DNA from 3 places in the Paenibacillus sp. Y412MC10 genome. Region 2 is predicted to be linked to each of the others. Evidence: riboswitches for the same ligand, from Rfam matches in the RefSeq annotation. Region 2 holds a riboswitch; each other region holds the start of a gene.
What was found. Region 2 has a riboswitch for ZMP and ZTP ahead of GYMC10_RS19145 (bifunctional 5,10-methylenetetrahydrofolate dehydrogenase/5,10-methenyltetrahydrofolate cyclohydrolase). Riboswitches for the same ligand answer to the same signal wherever they lie in the genome.
Positions count from the first base shown of each region.

Region 1: it holds a riboswitch for ZMP and ZTP, as region 2 does, so the genes downstream of both, rpiB (ribose 5-phosphate isomerase B) here and GYMC10_RS19145 (bifunctional 5,10-methylenetetrahydrofolate dehydrogenase/5,10-methenyltetrahydrofolate cyclohydrolase) in region 2, are expected to answer to the same signal.
Region 3: it holds a riboswitch for ZMP and ZTP, as region 2 does, so the genes downstream of both, purT (phosphoribosylglycinamide formyltransferase 2) here and GYMC10_RS19145 (bifunctional 5,10-methylenetetrahydrofolate dehydrogenase/5,10-methenyltetrahydrofolate cyclohydrolase) in region 2, are expected to answer to the same signal.

Region 1 covers NC_013406.1:6,637,814-6,643,436, forward strand. Annotated here, with positions in the region: gene glyA (serine hydroxymethyltransferase) at 1-478, opposite strand, end outside; gene GYMC10_RS29395 (TIGR01440 family protein) at 569-1,153, opposite strand; gene rpiB (ribose 5-phosphate isomerase B) at 1,234-1,698, opposite strand; ZMP/ZTP riboswitch at 1,813-1,894, opposite strand; gene GYMC10_RS29405 (low molecular weight protein arginine phosphatase) at 2,002-2,589, opposite strand; gene GYMC10_RS29410 (manganese efflux pump MntP family protein) at 2,645-3,208, opposite strand; gene GYMC10_RS29415 (L-threonylcarbamoyladenylate synthase) at 3,278-4,456, opposite strand; gene spoIIR (stage II sporulation protein R) at 4,655-5,353, opposite strand; gene GYMC10_RS29430 (FtsW/RodA/SpoVE family cell cycle protein) at 5,593-5,623, opposite strand, start outside.
Region 2 covers NC_013406.1:4,441,850-4,447,472, forward strand. Annotated here, with positions in the region: gene GYMC10_RS19130 (sucrose-specific PTS transporter subunit IIBC) at 1-624, opposite strand, end outside; gene GYMC10_RS19135 (glycoside hydrolase family 32 protein) at 621-2,123, opposite strand; gene GYMC10_RS19140 (LacI family DNA-binding transcriptional regulator) at 2,304-3,296, opposite strand; gene GYMC10_RS19145 (bifunctional 5,10-methylenetetrahydrofolate dehydrogenase/5,10-methenyltetrahydrofolate cyclohydrolase) at 3,605-4,447, opposite strand; ZMP/ZTP riboswitch at 4,515-4,594, opposite strand; gene GYMC10_RS19150 (permease) at 4,749-5,623, shown strand, end outside.
Region 3 covers NC_013406.1:4,275,081-4,280,703, reverse strand. Annotated here, with positions in the region: gene GYMC10_RS18360 (ATP-binding protein) at 1-137, opposite strand, end outside; gene dapA (4-hydroxy-tetrahydrodipicolinate synthase) at 403-1,278, opposite strand; gene GYMC10_RS18350 (LysR family transcriptional regulator) at 1,390-2,265, shown strand; ZMP/ZTP riboswitch at 2,326-2,406, shown strand; gene purT (phosphoribosylglycinamide formyltransferase 2) at 2,489-3,649, shown strand; gene GYMC10_RS18340 (MATE family efflux transporter) at 3,968-5,326, shown strand; gene GYMC10_RS18335 (response regulator) at 5,522-5,623, shown strand, end outside.

The sequences.
Region 1 (5,623 bases), 2.2 Mb from region 2:
CCGCTTTGCGGACTTCGTCGTAATCGATAAGGAACGTGTCTTCCTGCACGCCGTATGCAACGAAATTGTACAGAAGGCCGGACGCGTTAACCGGGCTTCCGTGAGTCAAATGGCCGCCGTGGGCCAGGTTCATGCCGAGCACGGTATCTCCAGGCTTGAGCGCAGCCAAATACACCGCCATGTTCGCTTGGGCGCCGGAGTGCGGCTGAACGTTGGCATGCTCGGCACCGAACAATTCCTTCGCGCGGTCGCGGGCGATATCCTCCACGATATCCACTCGCTCACAGCCGCCGTAATAACGCTTGCCAGGGTAGCCTTCCGCATATTTATTCGTCAGCACCGTCCCCATGGCTTCCATAACCGCTTCGCTGACGATGTTCTCGGAGGCAATCAGCTCAATGTTGCTGCGTTGACGCTTCAGTTCCAAATCCATCGCTTCCAATACAGCCGGGTCATTCTTCCGCAAATGTTCCATCATGTTCATATCCTCCCATAATCAATCGTTATTTTCTCTTGCCAAGTCAAGACTACAAGTTTACCTAATGACTAAAGCGAGCTCTCATTCGAATCAATCGCACATTGTGGAATCATCCCGCTGCTCAAGCCGGTACACGGCGCGTTCCCCACCGATCAGCTTCGGCCGGGTGTAAGCCGCCGTTACGCGCGCATCGCCGATATAACGCTCGCTCGGCCTGAACGGAACCGCCACTCTCCGCAAATGCATGCCGATCAGCGTCTCGCCGATATCGACACCCGCATGGGCCTCAATGGATTCCGCAAGGCAGGGCTCCTTCATACTCCGATACGCCGCCGAGGCCATGGAGCCTCCCGCCCCCGGAATCGGTACAGCCGCCACTTCCGTCAGGCGCAGCTCTTCAAGCAGTCCCCGCTCCATGACTAGCGCCCGGTTCAAATGCTCACAGCATTGATAGGCTACAGCGAAGCCGAATTCCGCTTGAACCTCGGCAATGCCCTGAAGAAGCTGCTGCGCCGTTTCAAGAGCGCCGCCTGTGCCGATCCGGCGTCCGACCACTTCACTGGTGCTGGCTCCGATGACCAGCACCTTGCCCGGTCCTAAGGCTGCCGCTTCGGCCAGCTCGCGGACGATCCGCGCCGTCTGTTCGCTCAAGGAAACCTTGGAGATATCCGTCATGTCACAGTCCTCCCGATGAATTTTTTCACAGAAGATGCTTCATTCCATACGCAATAACCGCAGCAGCTTTACGCGTCGACCTATCGCGATTCGCTCTTCAGGTAACGCTCCTCGATGGCCTTGATCTTGTTTACGCGGCCGACATGACGTTCGCCCTGGCTGAAATCCGTTGTCAGCCATGCGCTGACGATCTCGGCAGCAAGCCCGGGGCCGACGACGCGCTCGCCCAGCGCAATCACGTTGCTGTCATTATGCTCACGCGTGGCTTTGGCCGAAAATACATCATGCGTCAGCGCGCAGCGGATGCCCGGCACCTTGTTGGCGGCAATGCTCATGCCGATTCCCGTTCCGCAGATCAGGATGCCCCGATCCGCTTCACCCGAGACCACCTTCTCGCACACCGGAAGCGCGTAATCGGGATAATCCACGGAATCGGAACAGCCGCAGCCAAGATCCTCCACCTCGTGTCCAAGACCCCGAATGACCTCCACGATCTCCTCTTTCAGACGAATGCCGGCATGATCGGTACCCAATGCAATTTTCATCTATGAAAAACCCCCTCGAATGTTCGCTTTTGCGTTTTAGCTTGTTTCATTATAACCCAAACTCCACGCAAAAGACGAAAAAAGAGCAGTCGGCGCACGTATTGTGCTCCAAATGCTCTTTGCCCAGGCGACCGGCCGTATATTCCGATGCTCCATCGTGGTTTCATCCACTTCGTCGCCAGTTACATCGGATTCATGTTTTTCACCTTCATCTTAAAGCAATACCCTGCGAAAGGCAAGCGGCTTTTTTAGCCATATTGAGCCCGGATCCAGATTTACTCTTCGCTTCCGTGGAAGCCGATCCTATTTATGCTGATCCGCTTCCAGCTTGTCCAGCAGGCGGAAGAGCGCCGTCCGAATCTCCGCCGCCGTCGCCTCGTACTCCTCCCGCGAGCCGCCGAAGGGATCGGAGATATCGAAGCTCGGAATGCGCTGGCGCAGCTCGATCAGACGCTCCCGGTCGCGGTCGCTGACATCGCGGCCCAGCGATCTGGCCAGCTCGAGCGTTGCGTACAGGCTGTCCTGCTCCCGCAGATCATCCAGCACCCGCCGGTCATCCTCCACAAATTCCTTCAGCGTGTGCATCTTGTCGGCGGCATGCGGGAACTGCCGAATCGCATACTGCTTATGCGACTGGGTCAGCGTCAGAATCAGGTCTGCCCATTCCACCAGATTCGCGGTCAGCGGCTTAGATACCAAGCGATCTTGAATATCCTGGTCCCGCAGTATCGATTCCGCATGACGGGATACCGGCATGCCGTCTACGGCCGAGACGCCGGCGGATTGCGTTTCCAGCGGAATGCCCCGCTGTTTGGCGAGCTTGCGCAGCATTCCTTCCGCCATCGGACTGCGGCAGGTATTCCCCGTGCAGACAAACAATATATTTTTCACGGTCCCGTACCTCCCCGTTGTAGGTTGTTTTGGGATTATTGTAACAAATATTGCGTCAAAAGATAAACATCACGCCAAAGATGATCAAAATCAGTCCGCCCAGCATTTCGCCGTACTCTCCCAGCTTGTTGCTCACCTGACGGCCGAGCAGCAGGCCGAGAATGGACAGCAAACCGCCCACGACGCCGAAGGAGATCACGATCAGCAGCACATCATCCACGAACATCCCGAGCGAAACGCCTACCGAGAAGGAGTCGATGCTGACGCTTAGCGAAAACAACAGCATGCCCAAGAACGCGGTAGGATGAATGCGCTGACCTTCCCCGCCCCGCCAAGCATTATACAGCATATGCCCGCCCAGCAGGAGGAGCAGCCCGCCTGCCGCAAACCCTGTGACGTGCCCCAGCAGCATGCCTACATAGCGGCCGGCAAACAAGCCGGCCAGCGGCATAAGCATGTGAAACAACGCGATCATGAAGCTGATGCCCAGCATATGGCCTAAACGCATGCCGCCTCTCATTCCGACTCCGATACCAAGCGAAAATGCGTCTAGCCCGAGTGCAACCGCCATCAGCAGAATCGCCGCAAGCTGTCCCGATTGGACAGACGCCTCCAACATCCCCATTCCCCCAAGTCCCATGGTCTTGTACACCATATGCGGACAAGGGGGAAATCATGCTAAAACCGTTTAATCGGCATCTTCATGGACGTGGATGATGTGATGTCCCGCGGCCTTCAGCAGCCGGTTCATGACGGCTGCGCCAAGCCCCTGGTCCGGGCACGCTTCGGCCAGGATGAAGGTCGCGCCTTCTTCATCGAAGCGGCGCAGGCCGGCGTACAGCCGGCGGGCCGCTTCCTCCGGCGCAGCCAGGCTGCCGAGCGAGACGGCAACGTCCGCAGCGTAGTGACCGATGTGCTCGTCGAACGACAGCACGCCGGTCACCTCCCCGCGCCGGGCCGCCGCCTCGAGCTCGGCCGCGATGCGTGCCGACACCGTATCGGCACGCGGGCCCTGGACCACGCACATCGCACCTTTCGGTGCGTAGTGCGTGTATTTCATGCCCGGCGAGCGCGGCGCCGGGCTCTCCGCCTCCCCGGCGGCGCGCTGCAGCGCCGGGTCCTGGCGCACGCTTGCCGCCACCGCGGCAAGCTGCTCGGCCGTGACGCCGCCCGGGCGGAGCACCGTGACGGCACCGTCTTCGCCGACCTGCACCACCGTCGACTCGACGCCCACCCCGGCCGGGCCGCCGTCGAGCACGCCGTCGATCGCCCCCGCCAGATCCTCCAGCACATGGCTGGCCAGCGTCGGGCTTGGCCGGCCGGAGCGATTCGCGCTCGGTGCGGCGAGCGGACAACCGGCGGCGCTGATCAGAGCCAGCGCCACGCGGTGATCCGGCATCCGCACGGCAACCGTATCGAGCCCGGCCGTCACGCGAGGCGATACGGCGCCCGGTTTCACGGGCAGCACCAGCGACAGCGGTCCGGGCCAGAACGACGCCATCAGCGCCCGCTCCGTCTCGTTCACCTGTTGGACCAAGCCGTCAAGCTGAGCCAGCTCCGAGATATGCACGATTAATGGATTGTCCGATGGCCGACCCTTGGCGGCGAAGATGCGCTCGACCGCCTCCGTATTGCCGGCGTCAGCACCAAGTCCGTACACCGTTTCCGTCGGAAAAGCCACCGTACCGCCCTGTGCAAGCACCTGTCCTGCTTCGTGCAGCGCCTGCTTCGCTTCCTTCTCGGACCCGAGGTTCTCCTTGGAGAGGGAGCTTAAGACGTGCCACACTTTGGTTGGTTTCGATGCAGCATTCCGGGAGCCTTGTTCCCGCTGCAGGTTGCGTTCCTTGCCATTCCCGTTCTGTTCCATACCTATCCCAAGCTTTCTGTATATGAAATATATAAACACCCAAACTCGTTTTGCCTATGATCCAAAAGAAAAAGCGCTTCTCGTTCTTCAGTCCCGTGCCGGTTCCCATTCAAACCAGTCGCGCCAAAGAGAAAGCACTCTTCTTCATCCAAGTTTATCATACCCGATCCGTATTGGAAATCCATACGCGGGATCATCCTAAAACAAGCTTACCACCCAGTTCCAAATGCCAAGGAACATATCCCACAGGAAGAAGCGGACCTCCGGCTCGCTTTCGCTTGCCTTCTTCGGCGCTTCCTCCGGAGAAGCGTCGTCGCCCGCATCGGCGGACACCGTTTGGATCCCCGTCTCGACAGGCTGCGCCGCCGCATCCCCGCTGCCGCCGTCGATGAAGCAAAGCGGCGGGAACAGGACGCACCACCAGTTTTGTCCTTGGCCTTCGCCTAGCGTAATCCGCAGCGCATCGTAATCGCCCGCCGGATACACTGTGCCCCCGTACAATTTGGTCGGAAACGGCACAACGCCAAGCTCTACATCGTAATTGTAGGTAATTCCTCTTTTTCTCAGCTCTTCACCCACCAGCTGGCGGATTTCGGGAAGATGCTGCCGGGTTAATGCTTTGGCGTCTTCCAGGCTTTGCGGGTTCTCCAGCTGCAGGACCCACAGCTGCATTTGCTCAACGACCGCGTCACGAATCTCTCTTTTGACGAGCTGATCGGACGGGTTATCTGAATTCGCGAGAATGCGAAGCCGTATCGATTCTTGAGGGATTGGACCGCCAACAACGGAAGTATCGATCTGCTGTCCCTCCCAAGCCATGATGACCATAAACATGCAGGATAAGAGCACAACCATTTTTTTTACGATAATACGGAGGGTTTCACTATAATTTGTCATCTCGGACAACCGCCTCTCTATGAACGAAACTCTATGATGCTATCAGTATGTCCGCCCCAAAAAGATATAAACGTGGAATCTAGCAAATTGAAAAAAATTCATAGATTGATGCATCATGACTAACAAAAAAGATGCCGTCCCCATGGGAACGGCATCTTCTCATACTAATGACGATTCGGTTTTGGTTATATTCATAATAACTGCACCCAGACCGCGGCAAAGTTCCACCCGACCATCATCTAAGCCTGCTGCTTAGCGGCCGCCGGGCGA
Region 2 (5,623 bases):
CACGCTGTACGCGTTGGGAAGAGCCGGGTTAACCAGCATCAATCCCAGGACGATACCCAGCACGGGGCTGCCTCCGAACACCCTGAATGCGGACCATGCCACCAAGGCCGGCAAGAAAGCGAAAGCCGTATCCGTCAGTACCTGGGTGAAGAGCAGAAAATTAGCCGAGATATCATCCGGTGTCGCACCGAACCAGGCAAGCACGGTGTCCTGGGTCAGCAATCCTCGTAGCCCCATGAACAAGCCAGTCGCGACCAGTACCGGAATAATCGGCACAAACACGTCACCGAATGTACGAATCGCCCGCTGAAACGGATTGCCCGACTTTTTTGCCTGAGATTTCAGTTCTTCCTTGCTTGTGCTCTCCATTCCAAGGGATTCGACCGCTTCAAAAATCTGATTGACGGTTCCTGTTCCGAAAATGATCTGGTATTGCCCGGAGTTGAAAAAGGCTCCTTTGACCTTGTCGATCTGCTCGACCTTCTTCTGGTCGATCTTCTTCTGATCATGAACCATGATTCTAAGTCTGGTCGCACAATGGGCAAAGGAAGCGATGTTCTCCCTGCCGCCAATGGCTTCCACTACCTGCCTTGCGATTTCCCGGTTATCCGCTGCCATGTTCATTCAGCCCCTTCTTTATCTTTTACGGCTTCGGTCAGATCCCATTTCCGGACCTTCAAGCCGGCACTGCCGTTCTGTACGAAAAATCGAATGTTTCGGCTGTTCCACTTCGGAAAAATTCTGCTTGTAAACACCTCTTCGCCATCGTTGATGAACAGCTCGACCGAAGAAATGTCCACGAACAGATGAAATTTGATCGAATTTCTTTCGGTTGGCAGCATACAGGATCGTTCCGCTCCGTAATCACTGACAATCGTTGCACCCGAAGAAGAGCGATCCAGCGTAACCTTCCGTTGGACGGATTCATATCGAATAACGGTTCGTTCCCCTTCGCCAGCCCGAAATTCAATGCCAACGACGTCCGCCTCGATGGCTTGGAACTCGCATATCATTTCGAATGCGGTTCCTTGAACCCCCTCGTAACTCTTCACTTCGCTGTGAAGCGTATCCTCTGCCTCAGCGGCATGATCGCGGAGCGCTTGAAGCTCGGGAACCGGCTGTTGAATCAGCCTGCCTTCACGGAACGTAAGCATACGCGGAAGCGTCAAACAATGGGCCCAGCCATGCGAATCGGTGGGATACCCGATATCCGGCAAACCCATCCAGCCCACCATGATGCGCCGGCCTTTCTCATCCAGCATGGTCTGCGGCGCATAGAAATCAAAACCTCTGTCCAGCTCGCAAAAGGGACCGTGATCAAACTCCAGCGTATCCCTATTGAGCGGCTTGCCTGAAATATAGCCGGATTGGTAAATGTTTCGAAAATGGTCGGCCTCCGGAAGCAGCCCTTGCGGGGAAAACAGAAGCACGCCCTGTCCATCCAATTCAAAATAGTCCGGGCATTCCCACATATAGCCGAAATGCTGAAGTCGGGTTTGTATCTCCCCCTTGAATTCCCAAACCAACAGATCCGAGGATTCATAAACGACAGCCGCACCTGTCTGATTAACCCTTTGGGCACCGATGACGAACCGGTACTTGTCTTTGTCTTGCCATACTTTCGGATCCCGGAAGTGTTCGGTATATCCGTCCGGCACATGGTCAATCAACGGCTTATCGAGCTTCGTGATGGATCCGTCGCGGTCCATCACAGCCATGCATTGATAAGATTGCCTGTTCCATTCCTCATCCCGGGCATTCCCGGTATACATGAGGCATAGTTTGCCATCTTTCACGATACCGCTGCCCGAATAAGCGCCATATGTATCATGCGGGTGACCGGGTTCAATAGCGATGCCTTGGTTCTGCCAGACCACCAGATCTTTCGAGGAAGTATGGTACCAGTATTTCAAGCCGTGAAACGTGCCCAGAGGAAACCATTGGTAAAACAAGTGATACTCTCTGTTGTAATAAGAAAATCCATTGGGATCATTCATCAGGCCCATGATGGGCTGCACGTGAAATTTTTGCCTCCATTCGCTCAATCGCACTTTCTTCCTTAAGGAGGAAAGCTCTTCGGGAGAAGCCTGATCCAGGCGTCGGTATTTCAGTTCTCTGTCCATATCTCTTCTCCTTAAAAATAGGCTTCCTGAAAAATCAAACAGATCATGCTGCGCGTGCACGCGAATAAATCCAACTGCGGTGGAACCGGTTCCAATCAAAGGTAAAAATAATGAACTCAGTTCCAATACCAAGCAAACACTCGGATTGGAACCGGTTCCGTTATTTGAAGTATAAAATACCTAATTCAGATTGTCAACGCTTTCCCGATGAATCATCTCGCAATTCATGACCGTTAGGAAATCCACTGGCTCGTCGTTGACCAGCTTCATAATATGCTGTGCCGCGAGGTGGCCCGCTTGGAAATATCCGTATTTCACCGTTGTTAACCCGGGATGAATCACCTCGGTTACGTCGTATCCGCCAAATCCGGTAACGGAAAGTTGGTCAGGAATAGGGATGCCTTTCATGTGCGCCGCTTTCATCACGCCTAGCGCAATGTTGTCCGTGGCGCAGACCACGGCCGTTGGCAGCGTTCGGTTCAGCTCAAACATGGAGCATGCCGTCTTCACACCATCCGACATCTTGAATCCACTCTCATAGAGAACCGCTTCCGCCTCTTCATACTCGCTTACCGCTTTGAGGAACCCTTCCTTCCGCTTGACTCCGACGGCAACGTCCTTTTCCGTCACCCCGATATAGGCAATTTGACGATGTCCCATCGACAGCACGTACCGGCCCATGTCATAACCTGCGGCATAATCGTTATAGATCATGCTGTGGACATGGTCATGCTGTTGTCCGAGCAGAATGACCGGAATGTCGATCTCTTGAATCGCGGCAAGATGGGTTTCCGTCACCTGCGTGGCGAACAGAATAATGCCTGATATTTTTTGTCTGGCGAGATCATACAGCGCTTCGATCTCCCTGGATAAATCCTGGCTTGCGTTGATGATCAGAAGCTGATATCCGTGTTTTCTTAATTCTTCGTCCATGCCGGCGACCGTCTGCGATGCGGAGAAGGAGTCCAGACGTGGCATAATGGTGCCGATCATGCTCGTTTTTTTCGCTTTCAGGCTTTGCGCAAAAGAATTCGGGATATAGCCGGTTTCCTGAATAACCTGCTCAATCTTGCGGCGTGTCGCATGACTGACGGATCCTCCGTTCAAGAAACGGGAGACCGTGCTTTTGGCAACTCCGGCTTTGTGGGCAATATCGGCGATCGTGTTTTTCATGCCAAGATCTCCGGAGCCGTTAGCAGCGCAGCATCGAACGGATCATTCTCTGCAGCTCTCTGTTGTCCCGCACAACAGGCCATGATTCGTATAAACATGAATCTCTCCCCTTCGTAATTCGCTTATTCCTAACTATACCATGACGTCCAGGGGTCCGTGAAATGCGGGCTCCAAGCCTAGCATTGCATCGTCCATATTTGCTTCTATGTTCCAGGCTCTGGCATGAAATGAAGGATTCGAAGGGATGATTCAGTGAGCGCAGTGCACCCTTACTTCACATGTTAATGGTCAAGTGCATTCCCTTTGCCTTAGACGGTTCGCTCGGCCGATTCGACGGTATGCTTCAGCAATGTCGCAATCGTCACGGGGCCGACGCCCGCCGGTACCGGCGTGATTGCGGATGCCACCTTGGCGCAGGCTTCATAATCGCAGTCCCCGATATTTCCTTTATTGTAACCGGCGTCCAACACGACGGCACCCGGCTTGATCCAGTCCCCTTGAATGAAATTAGGCTTGCCTACGGCCGCAACCACAATATCCGCTTGGGACACAATCTCCCCAAGGTTCTTCGTTCTCGAATGGCAGATCGTAACCGTGGCGTTGCGATTGAGCAGCATCATCGATACCGGCTTGCCCAGAATCGGACTGCGTCCGACCACCACCGCATGCTTCCCTTCGATCGGCAGGCTGTAATAGTCCATAATCGCGATAATCGCCGCCGGCGTACATGACGGGTAATCGGCGAAACCAAACGCATTTTGCGAGAACCCGAGCGTGGTTACTCCATCCACGTCTTTTTTAATGTCGATGGCATCAAAAGCCGCCCGCTCATCGATATGGTGCGGTACCGGGTGCTGAAGCAGAATACCGTGGACGTTCGGATCCTCGTTCAGTGCTTGAATCGCGGCGATCAACTCCTCCGTCGTTGTCGATGTCTCCAGCACTACTTTCTTGGATATGATGCCAAGCCGCTCGCACGCATTTCCCTTCATCCGCACATAGGTCGCCGAAGCAGGATCATCGCCAACCAGAATCGTTGCCAGACAAGGGGTTACCCCTTGCTGTTTCAATTCTTGTACCTTCACCGCCAGCTTTGCCTTGATATCATCGGATACTTTTTTTCCATCCAAAATTACGGGTTCCTTACTCATGCTAATCCGCTCCTTCGCCATTGTATTAAAAAAACATAAAGAGGCAAGGCGACTCGAACGTCTCCTTACCTCTTGCCCAGGCGTACGGCATATGATCCCATGTGCTCCCTCTTGGTAACCCAAGCTACGCCAGTAACACATGGATAACTTTTTTTAATATATCACGACTTTGGACTTCGCGCCACCGGCTATGCGGCTGCTTTTTAATCGTAAAGTTTTTGATTTATTCCATGAAATCACGTATGTTGCCGATGGTACAAGCATAGAATGTCCTAAGAACAATTCGCTCCAGGAGGCCTTGATGAGATATCCGGCGATCTTCAAAATGCTGCCCTTTATACTGCCGCTTGTGTTCGTGATTCCGGTCTTGACGATATGGCTGCAGAGGGACTTAAACCCCATACCCAGCCAAGACCTACAGCAGATTAAAACCGTCTTCACGGGCATCTTCCTTGAGGCACTTCCTTTTATTTTGCTTGGAGTGCTGCTGTCGTCCCTTCTGCAGCTGTTCGTACAAGAGCAATGGGTGCGGCGTCTCACGCCGAAGAATCCGGTGGTTGGCGTCCTGTTCGCTTCCATGCTCGGCATCCTGTTTCCCATCTGCGAATGCGGGATGATCCCGGTCGTTCGCAGGTTGATGCTGAAAGGTATGCCCGCCTATATCGCCGTCACCTTTATCCTCAGCGGTCCTATTCTGAATCCCATTGTATTCGCATCAACGATCATGGCCTTCCGTTCGCATCCCGAAGTGACGATCGGACGAATGGGACTGGCTTTTGCAGTCGCGGTGACGACGGGTTTGCTCGTCTATGTTTTTTCAAAAAGCAGCCCCCTGAAGCGTTCTCTTCAAGAGTTCGCCGAACAGGGCTCCAGCAAGGGGGAACGTTTGTTGCATGAGCATCCCAAAACCTGGAGAAGCATGTTTGTCCACGCCGGAGACGAGCTGATCGAGATGTGCAAATATTTAGTCCTGGGTGCTTTCCTGACGGCCTGCATCCAATCCTTCATTCCGAGGGAGGAACTGCTGGCTCTGGGGAACGGTCCTGCCGCCTCCTATCTGTTCATGATGGGATTTGCCTTCATCCTGTCCCTCTGCTCAACTTCGGACGCCTTCGTGGCATCGGCATTCACGCACACCTTTACCGTCGGCCCGCTGGTTTCCTTCCTGGTTCTCGG
Region 3 (5,623 bases), 170 kb from region 2:
TCCTGCGGCGAGTAACCCAACAGATCACATAGTGCCGAATTGACCTTAAGAATCGTTCCATCTAGCGATACCAAAGCCATACCGATTACAGATTGTTCAAAGGCAAAATCATGATTAGGGCTGGAATAGGGCAGCACTGCAAGTCTCCTTTCAAATTTCTGGGAGGAATTGAATGTACCCATATTATAAGTGGGGCGATTTCATTCATCAATCCTTTAAAGCGATAGATCTAAGCAGGATATCTTTTTTTGCGTAAAATGTCAGTATCATCCATCCCATCATCTGCTGATTGAAAGCATGTGCGCCCTATAGCATCGAATCATCCATCCAAGCATGGCAAGGAAGCGAATGCGTCCCGCCACTCTTGAGGAGAAACCTGTTACGTCCATGATTTAAAGTTTCTCAGCCTTTGAATGCTTGATTCAAAGATAGCTTGAGCTCATCCGTAATGGGGCCCATCGGCAGGCGCAGGGTGTCCGATGAGATAAGGCCTTGCTTGGCAAGCAGCCATTTTAGCGGAGCGGGATTGGATTCTGCGAACAACTGATGAATAACGGGAAGCAGCACTTCAAACTCCGTTTCGGAACGAGAGTAATCCCCTTGGGCCGCTAATTGATACACACGGATAAAAGCCTCGGTATTCACATTGGCCGACGCCAAAATGCCCCCGGATGCACCATGACACAGCATCTCATGAAAGCGGACATCGTCCCCGCATAGAACAGGCTTCGTATCGTATGGAGACAAGCTTCTCATAAGCTCCGTACTCGCAGTGCTGTCCTTCATTCCGATGACACCGGGGATCTCCATGATTCTTCGAATGGCATCGACCGGTAAGGAAATTCCAGTGCGCGAAGGAACTTCGTACAAAATAACCGGTATCCCCACCTCCGCGACTTTGCAGAAATGTTGTATAATGCCCTCAATCGAAGGGCGGCTGTAATACGGCGTGACCACCAATACCGCGTCTGCCCCGATATGTCCTGCCCATTCCGTCCGCTTCATGCTGGAGAACGTATCGTTGGTACCCGTACCAATAATGACCGGCAATTGCCGCCCGTCCAGACCTTTTCGCGTTTCCTCCACCACTTGAACGACCTCTTCCCAAGTTACCGTCGGCGCCTCTCCGGTCGTACCGTTGATGATCAATCCTTGAATGTCATGGGATAACAAATTCTCCAAATAACGATGATAAGACGGAACATCCAATGCGTATTCATGTGAAAAGGGAGTGACCACCGGAACATAAATACCTCTCAAATCTTGCGGACTCAACATGATCTTTCCTCCATTTCATGAATTGTGGCTTTACTTTACCATGGGAATCGGGATCGGTGTTATCTATAATAATAGATAGTTATTATCAATATTATTGATGAGGAGAGAGCGATGGAACTGATCTATCTGCAAACCTTCAGGGAGGTTGCTGTTCGAAAGAGCTTTACTAAAGCTGCTGACGAATTGGGTTATGCACAATCCAGCGTTACCACCCAGATTCAGAAGCTGGAGAAGGAATACGGCGTCAAGCTGTTTGAACGGTATGGCAGAGGCCTGCGCCTGACGAAGTCAGGGGAGGAGCTGTTCAAGTATGCTGTCCAAATGCTGGATCTGTTCCAGCAGTCTAAGGAAAAGCTGACGAAACAAGGCGGGGGCATCTTATCGATTGGAACGATCGATTCGCTTGCCGCATATTTTCTTCCATCCGTCCTTCATCGGCTAAGACAGGAGCATGAAGATCTTGCCATCCGCTTGCAAACGGATCGTGAAGATAGCATCGTCAGTAAGGTAAGAGAGGGCGAGTACGATCTCGGGCTTATTCTGGAGAACAAACCGGAAGACACTTCATTGAATTGGATCTCGATCCGGGAAGAGCCCCTCCATCTGATTGCCCATCCGGATCATCCGCTTCACAGGTTGCCCGTCATCGAGCTGGAGCATCTGGCTGATTACGAATGGATTATGACCGAGGATACTTGCAATTACCGAATCATGTTGGAAAAAGTGCTGCGCGCCAGCGGAGCTCCCGTCCGTATTGGTTTGGAATTGGGCAACCCCGAGGCAATCAAAAGATATATCATGTCCGGCACCGGCATCTCCCTATTGCCGAGAATGGTAGCAGAGGAGGAAATCAAGAGGGGAGAGCTGGCGATTCTTCCCTTTCAACACCCAGACATTCGACTGGACATCCAGATTGTCGTTCATCCTAAGAAATGGCTGTCACACTCGCTTCAGGATATGATCGAAATGTTGAAGTCTAAATCCTAAGGACGCAGGCTGATATTGCATTTAACGAAAAGATTCAGTATCATTTATGTAACAATGTATAGGTTTATGTGTGACTGGCGTAGCATGGGGAACCATGAGGGAGCACATGAATGACAACGGCCGTACGCCTGGGCAGAGGTAAGGGAGTTTATTTCCCTTACCTCTTTATTATTTTCTTGGGCTTCTATCGTCTCTGAAACTATGAAAAGGGGATAAAACAACGATGTTCAAAACGAAAAAAATATTGCTGCTGGGATCCGGAGAACTAGGGAAAGAAGTCGTAATTGAAGCACAACGATTGGGTGTCCAAACCGTAGCCGTCGATCGTTATGCCGATGCTCCTGCCATGCACGTTGCCGATCACAGCCATGTGATCGATATGCTGGACGGAGAGAAGCTGCGCGCTATTATTGAGTTGGAAAAGCCGGACCTGATCGTTCCGGAGATTGAAGCGCTGGCTACTGCGGAGCTGGTGAAGCTGGAGGATGAGGGGTTTCGGGTGATTCCTACCGCCAGAGCCGCAAAGCTTACGATGGACCGTGAGGGGATCCGCCGGTTGGCATCAGAGGAGTTGGGACTGCCGACTGCGGAATATCGATTTGCCGATACCTATGAGGAATTCAAGCAGTCTGTCCTGGACATGGGTTTTCCGTGCGTGATCAAACCGCTGATGAGCTCCTCCGGCAAAGGTCAAAGCGTGTGCCGTTCGGAAGGGGATATCGAGTCCTGCTGGAACATCGCCATGGAAGGCGGCCGCGTGCAGAACGGAAGGGTGATCATTGAGGAATTCATTTCATTCCAGTCGGAAATCACGCTTCTGACCGTCCGCTCCGTCAATGGAACAAGCTTCTGTGCGCCGATCGGGCATATTCAGGAAAGCGGAGATTATATCGAATCGTGGCAGCCGCACGATATGTCTGAAGCGCAAATCGAGGAAGCTAAATATATTGCGCGGAAGATTACCGACGAGCTTGGCGGATACGGCTTGTTCGGCGTTGAATTATTTTTGGCCGAGGATAAGGTGTACTTCAGCGAGGTATCCCCGCGTCCGCATGATACTGGGCTGGTTACGCTGGTCACGCAAAATCTATCCGAATTTGCGCTTCATGTCCGTGCCATTCTCGGGTTTCCGATACCAGAGATCGAATTGATCACGCCGGGAGCCAGCCGCCCCCTGAAAGCCGGCCGAGAGCTGGAAGACTATACGATTACAGGCGCCGATCAAGCGCTGGCCGTTCCGAATACGCAGCTTCGCATGTTCGGCAAACCGGTAACCAAGGTCGGAAGACGAGTAGCAGTCGCGCTGTCAACCGCCGGCGATGTCGAAGAAGCGCGGTCACGTGCGAAGCTGGCCTTGGATAAGCTTGCCGTCGAAGAGGCATAAACATCGGAATTCCATAGGGATATCACATGTCATCATGTTGAAAAGGCCAACCGAAATGACCGGTTGGCCTTTTCAGTTATAGAGAAATCAGGGATCCAAATCGGGTACAGACTCTTCTAATGACGAGTACTTGCTTTTAGTTTTGATTTCGGGAATAAATAGGGAGAAATTTATGTTCTTTCATGATAAGATACACAAGAATACAAACGACCCTCACCCATTATAATGTTTCCATTCGATGCGATAAGCGCTGTTTGAAGCATAATATTTCAAATAAATCTCTAGAGGAACGTTTATTGACGGCATAGGAGAATCTACATGAGAGACATGACGCAAGGAAGTCCGATCAAGCTGATTATCATGTTTACCATCCCGCTTTTGATCGGTAATATTTTTCAACAATTTTACAACATGGCGGACACCCTTATCGTGGGACGTACCATTGGCGTGAACGCACTTGCAGCCGTTGGCTCGACAGGCAGCATTTTGTTTTTTGTCATCGGCTTTGCCCAAGGCTTGACGGCTGGCTTGTCTATCATAACGGCACAGCGTTTTGGAGCTAAGGATATCGCAGGCGTCCGCAAAAGCGTGGGAACGAGTATATGGATCAGTCTGGTGTTCACGGTATTCCTCACCATCGTGAGCGTTATATTTACGAGACCCGTCCTCGTCATGATGAACACCCCTGCCGAAATTTTGGATGATGCGTATTCGTATCTGATCGTCATTAACTGGGGCGTCGGCGCGGCCGTTCTGTTTAATTTGCTGGCTAACCTGCTCCGCGCTCTCGGCGACAGCCGGACGCCGCTTCTCTTCCTGGTCGTTGCAAGCATTCTGAACATCGTGCTCGACCTCTTATTCATTCTCGTATTTAAGATGGGAGTCGCCGGAGCCGGACTTGCCACGGTTGTATCGCAGCTGTTCTCCTGCCTGCTCTGTCTGATCTACATTCATAAGAAGGTCCCGCTCCTTCAATTCAAGAATGCCGACTGGTCCATCGATTGGAAATTTATTCGCCAGCATATGTGGGTAGGTTTTCCGATGGGCTTCCAAGCCTCCATTATCGCCATCGGAGCCATTATTCTGCAGATCACGCTAAACGGTCTCGGGGCATCAGCCGTTGCGGCTTATACCGCGGCTCAGAAGATTGATATGCTCGCCACGCAGCCGATGAGTTCCTTCGGGATTACGATGGCGACTTTTGCCGCTCAGAACTTCGGAGCGAATCGCATAGACCGGATCAAACTGGGGGTTAAGCAGTGTATTTGGCTCTCAGGATCATTCAGCATCGTCGTGGGCCTGCTGGTTATATTCGCGGGTCCTGCCGCCGTCAGCCTTTTTGTGGGTCAAGGCCAAGAGGAATTGATGTCGCTCAGCAGGCTGTATTTCTTATCGAACGGCAGCACCTATCTGCTTCTGTCGCTGCTCTTCATCTACCGCTTTACGCTTCAGGGGCTTGGTCAGAGCTTAATTCCCACTGTGGCGGGCATCATGGAGCTGATCATGCGGGTACTGGCTGCTATCTTCCTGACCGCGCAGATCGGCTTCCTCGGTGCAAGCCTGGCAAATCCGCTGGCTTGGCTGGGCGCCGTCATCCCGCTCGGCATCGCTTACTATCTGAGCATCAAGAGGTTAAGCACGCCGGTAAAACCCGTCTCCGTACCCGTTCAGGCATAAGGAATGCTGCACAATCGAATTCTGAACGAATCATGACTCCAGGAACAGGGAAGCACTGTTTCGCTGGAGTCGTGCATTCGTTCTTTTTTTGTGACAAAAAACATAATGTGGAAGATTCCCAATTTGGGTGCGGCGAGGTAAGATCACTATAGATTCAGTTTGCAACCGAACAGGACAGAAACGGGAGGGGTCGCATTGTATAAAGTGCTGTTAGTGGATGATGAAGCCGATGTGAGAGAAGGCCTCGTTCAGGAAATCCAATGGGAAGCCTGCGGATTCGAGATCAAGGGGACGGCG